2 regions of the Sphingomonas sp. BE123 genome follow, and region 2 is predicted to be linked to the other one. Evidence: predicted binding sites of a transcription regulator. Region 2 holds the regulator's gene; the other holds the start of a gene.
What was found. Region 2 encodes LexA, which represses DNA repair genes until DNA is damaged. Its sites were predicted from a motif close to GTTCCNCNCTTGTTCT; they were not measured.

Region 1 (2,395 bases), on a different contig from region 2:
GAGCAGGTCGGCGACGAATTGCTCATGCGGGATCGGGGTAAAGACCGGCATCAGTGTGCGCCCACATAGGCATCGAGCCGATCAAGATGCGCGGCGATGCTGGCGTCGTCGAGGAAGGAGCCGGTGAAGCTGTTGCGCGCGAGCTGGACGATCTGATCGCGCGTCAGCCCGCGTGCGGCGGCGACCGCGCGGTAATTGTCCGCGACATAGCCGCCGAAATAGGCGGGGTCGTCGGAGTTGATCGTAGCGTAGAGGCCGCAATCGAGCATCCGGTCGATCGGGTGCTGCGCCAGGCTGTCGACCACGCACAGTTTGAGGTTCGACAACGGACAGACGGTCAGGGTCATCTCACGCTCAGCGAGCGTGCGAACCAGCTGCGGGTCCTCAAGGCTGCGGTTGCCATGGTCGAGCCGGTCGACGTTGAGCAGATCGAGCGCCTGCCACACATAATCGGGCGGCCCTTCCTCTCCGGCATGGGCAACGCGCTTGAGGCCGAGCTTTCCGGCTTCGGCGAATACGCGCGCGAATTTTTCCGGGGGATGACCAAGTTCGGACGAATCCAGCCCGACGCCGGCAATGCGGTCGAGCCATGGTTCGGCGGCATCGAGCGTCGCGAACGCCGCATCCTCGTCAAGGTGGCGCAGGAAGCACAGGATCAGCTTGGACGTCACGCCATGGCGTTGTTCCGCCGCGCGCATCGCCGCGAGCAGCCCGTCCGCCACCACCTGAAACGGAATGCCGCGATCGGTGTGCGTTTGGGGATCGAAGAAGATTTCGGCATGGACCACGCCGTCGGCCGCAGCGCGCGCGAAATAGGCGTCGGCAAGGTCGTGAAAGTCCTGCTCGGTCCGCAGCACATCGGCACCGGCATAATAGATGTCCAGAAAATCCTGGAGCCGCGAGAATTGATAGGCCGCCCGCACCGCCTCGACCGTGGGAAAGGGCAGGTCGATGCGGTTACGCCGGGCCAGCGCGAACATCAGTTCGGGCTCCAGCGACCCTTCGATATGCAGATGAAGTTCGGCCTTGGGCAGGCCGGCGATGAAGTCGCGCGTGTCCATCGCGCAGGATGTGCGGCAAATCGTGCGGCCGGGCAAGCGTGCGCCGCGCAGGGCTGGAACAAAATAGGAATTTTCCGCTTGTGCGAAAAGAACAAAGTGCATACAAGATCAAAATAGGAACGGGTCGAGCGTGTTGAAGAAGATGCGCAAAGCCTCTAGCGACGGAGACTTCTCATGGCGGCTTCCCTCAAGGTGATCGAAGGAAAGATGGGCATTTCTCCGGACAAGCAGAAGGCGCTCGACGCCGCACTGGCACAGATCGACCGCGCCTTTGGCAAGGGCAGCGCGATGAAGCTCGGCTCGAAGGAGACGATGCAGGTCGAGGCGATCTCGACCGGCTCGCTCGGGCTCGACATTGCGCTGGGCGTTGGCGGATTGCCGCGCGGCCGCGTGATCGAGGTTTACGGTCCGGAAAGCTCGGGCAAGACCACGCTGGCGCTGCACGTGATTGCGGAGGCGCAGAAGAATGGCGGCGTTGCCGCGTTCGTCGATGCCGAACATGCGCTCGACCCGGTCTATGCCAAGAAACTGGGCGTCAATATCGACGAGCTGATCGTGTCGCAGCCCGATACGGGCGAGCAGGCGCTGGAGATCACCGACACGCTGGTGCGATCGAATGCGATCGACGTGCTGGTGGTCGATTCGGTCGCGGCGCTGGTACCGCGGGCGGAGATCGAGGGCGAGATGGGCGACAGCCATGTCGGCCTGCAGGCACGCCTGATGTCGCAGTCGCTGCGCAAGCTGACCGGGTCGATCAGCCGTTCGCGCTGCATGGTGATCTTCATCAACCAGCTGCGCATGAAGATCGGCGTGATGTACGGCAATCCGGAGACGACCACCGGCGGCAATGCGCTCAAATTCTATGCCTCGGTCCGCCTCGACATCCGCCGCACCGGGCAGATCAAGGATCGTGACGATATCATCGGCAATTCGACCCGGGTGAAGGTGGTCAAGAACAAGGTCGCGCCGCCGTTCAAGCAGGTCGAGTTCGACATCATGTATGGCGAGGGGATTTCGAAGATCGGCGAGATCCTCGACATCGGGGTCAAGGCGGGTCTGGTCGAGAAGGCCGGCGCCTGGTTCAGCTATGACAGTATTCGCATCGGCCAAGGGCGCGAAAACGCCAAGACCTTCCTCAAGGAAAATCCGGAAGTGTGCGCGCGGCTCGAGGCAGCGATCCGCAGCCGGACCGAGCAGGTCGCGGAAGAGATGATGACCGGCCCCGACGCGGAGGATGACCTCTGATTCTACCAGGGTTGTTCCTCAGCGCCCGTTAACCGGTTTCGGGCACAAGGGAGCCATTGCGGGCCGTGCCGCACCTTGTGGGGCGGTGG
Region 2 (2,395 bases):
CCGGATCGAGCTGCGCCAGCGGCTGTGCATCCGCCATTCGGGCCAGGTCGATTTCGCCTGGACCCGCAACCTGTCTCCCGCCGGCCTCGGCGTCGAAACGCGCGCACCGCTGGCGATCGGCGCGCCGGTCGAAGTCACGCTCGACGGTCTGCGCCCGATTACCGGCGAGGTCCGCTGGACCGAACGCGGCCAGGCCGGGCTCGCCTTTGACAGCGAACTGGGCTGGCAGGTGCTGATGCCATGGCTGCGCCAGGTCGCGAACCGGCGCCCGCCGGTCGCGCACGCGCCGATGCCCGGTGCAACCTCGCCGCTCGGCGCGGTGAAGAACGCGATCAAGCTCGATGCCGCCACCCATGTCCGTTCGGGCAGCCGCTGGTGGAATGCCCAGATCACCGCGCTGAGCAATGCGCTGGTCGAGTTCGAAAGCGATATCGAATTCGCGCCGCTGTGCGGCCTGTGGCTGTCGCTGCCGCAGATCGGCGGCTGGCCGATCCGCGTGATCGAATGCCATGGCGCGCGCCATGTCGCCGAATTCCGCCTGCCGCTGCGCCCGCACGACATGGCCCGATTGAGCGAAGCGGCGCGCCCGCGCTGACTCCTGCGGCGACTCGCGGGAAATCCTTGGACCGTGCCGATCCCACCGCTTGACGCGATGTGGAACAAGGCGTAAACGTTCCGCGTCTGTTCTGGATAGGGGACGTGGAATGCTTACCAGGAAGCAGCATGAGCTGATCTGCTTCATCGCCGACAGGCTGGCCGAGACGGGCGTCTCGCCCTCGTTCGAGGAGATGAAGGACGCGCTCGACCTCAAGTCCAAGTCGGGCGTTCACCGCCTGATCTCGGCGCTGGAGGAACGCGGCTTCCTGCGCCGCCTGCCCAACCGTGCGCGCGCGCTCGAAGTGGTCAAGATGCCCGAGCGGGGCGAGACCAAGAAGGCGGCAGCGCCCAAGTCGACGGTGGTCGCGATGCCGCGCCCCGCGCCGCAGCCGGCGAACGACGTGATCGAAATCCCGCTCCACGGCCGCATCGCCGCCGGTGTGCCGATCGAGGCGATGGAGGGCTCGACGATGCTCCCCGTCCCCGCCGCATTGCTTGGCTCGGGCGATCACTACGCGCTCGAAGTTGCCGGCGATTCGATGGTCGAGGCCGGGATTTTCGACGGCGACTATGCGCTGATCCGCCGCCAGGAGACCGCGCGCGACGGCGAGATCGTGGTCGCGCTGATCGACGAGATGGAAGCGACGCTGAAATATTTCCGGAACGAGGGCAGCATGGTCCGCCTCGACCCGGCGAACCGCAGCTACGACCCGCAGCGTTACCGCCCCGATCAGGTGCGTGTGCAGGGCAAGCTGGCCGGCCTGCTGCGCCGCTACTGAAACCCGAACCAGCCCCTCCCCCTCAGGGAAGGGGTTGGGGTGGGGCGGTGCGGCAAGGGCGAATACGCCAAGCCGAGCCCTTCGCGGAACTAAGGGAGAGTGAGCATGACCCTGACCGGCGGATGCCATTGCGGCGCGGTGCGCTACGCAATCGACGGCGAACCGCTCCACGGCGGTCAGGCGCTCTGCCACTGTACCGACTGCCGCCGCTGCGCCGGGGCACCGATGGTCGGTTGGGCGATGTATCCTGAAGACGCGCTGACGGTCACGCAGGGGGCGCCCCGCGAATATGCCTCGTCCGACACCGGGCGCCGCTGGTTCTGCGAGATCTGCGGCACCGGTCTGTTCTATCGCAATGCGACCAACCTGCCGGGCCTGGTCGATGTCCAGGCATCGACCCTCGACGACCCCGACGCCGTCCCCGCCGCCGCGCACATCCAGACCGCCGACCGCATCGGCTGGATGAAGGATGCGCATGGTCTGCCCGAATTTGAGCGGTTCCCGGGCGGGGCCTAGGACCGCGACATGCCCTATTCCGGTGCGCGCGCGCGTGGGTCTGGTTGTGTCGTGGGCCTGCTTGTCTCCCTCTTGGCGCTGGCGGTCACTTATGGGTTCGTGACCGGGTATCTGCCGGTGCGCCCGTTTGACTCGGATCGCTGGAAGCAAGTGGAGCGCGCCGACGATCAGGCCCGTATTCACATGATCGCGCATCTCATGTGGAGCAGGAAGCTAGACGGCCTGAACCGCAGCGAGCTGGTCGCGCTGCTGGGCGCACCGTCCGACGCCAGCTATTTCCGCGATCGCGACTATGTCTATTGGCTCGGGAACGAGCGGTCGCTGCTGTCCATCGACTCCGAATGGCTCGTTGTCGATGTCGATGCGGCGGGTCGCGTGTCCAACTATGAGGTCGTGCGCGACTGAGTTGGGCGGCGCCCCCCTCACCGCCCCGGCATCACCGTCTCCGCCTCCAGCCACGGATGCCGTGCGCCCGGGCGCCGCACCGTCACCACCGTCGGCCG

Region 1: a site for LexA is predicted at 1,167-1,182, ahead of recA (recombinase RecA). Genes of this name have one in related genera too.

Annotation. Positions count from the first base shown of each region.
Region 1 is NZ_JAVDTW010000001.1:456,817-459,211, reverse strand. Features, by position in the region: gene J2Y54_RS02150 (phosphoribosyltransferase family protein) at 1-51, opposite strand, end outside; gene J2Y54_RS02145 (adenosine deaminase) at 51-1,061, opposite strand; gene recA (recombinase RecA) at 1,236-2,306, shown strand.
Region 2 is NZ_JAVDTW010000002.1:960,306-962,700, reverse strand. Features, by position in the region: gene J2Y54_RS12725 (PilZ domain-containing protein) at 1-595, shown strand, start outside; gene lexA (transcriptional repressor LexA) at 705-1,376, shown strand; gene J2Y54_RS12715 (GFA family protein) at 1,482-1,892, shown strand; gene J2Y54_RS12710 (hypothetical protein) at 1,992-2,297, shown strand; gene J2Y54_RS12705 (ComEC/Rec2 family competence protein) at 2,315-2,395, opposite strand, start outside.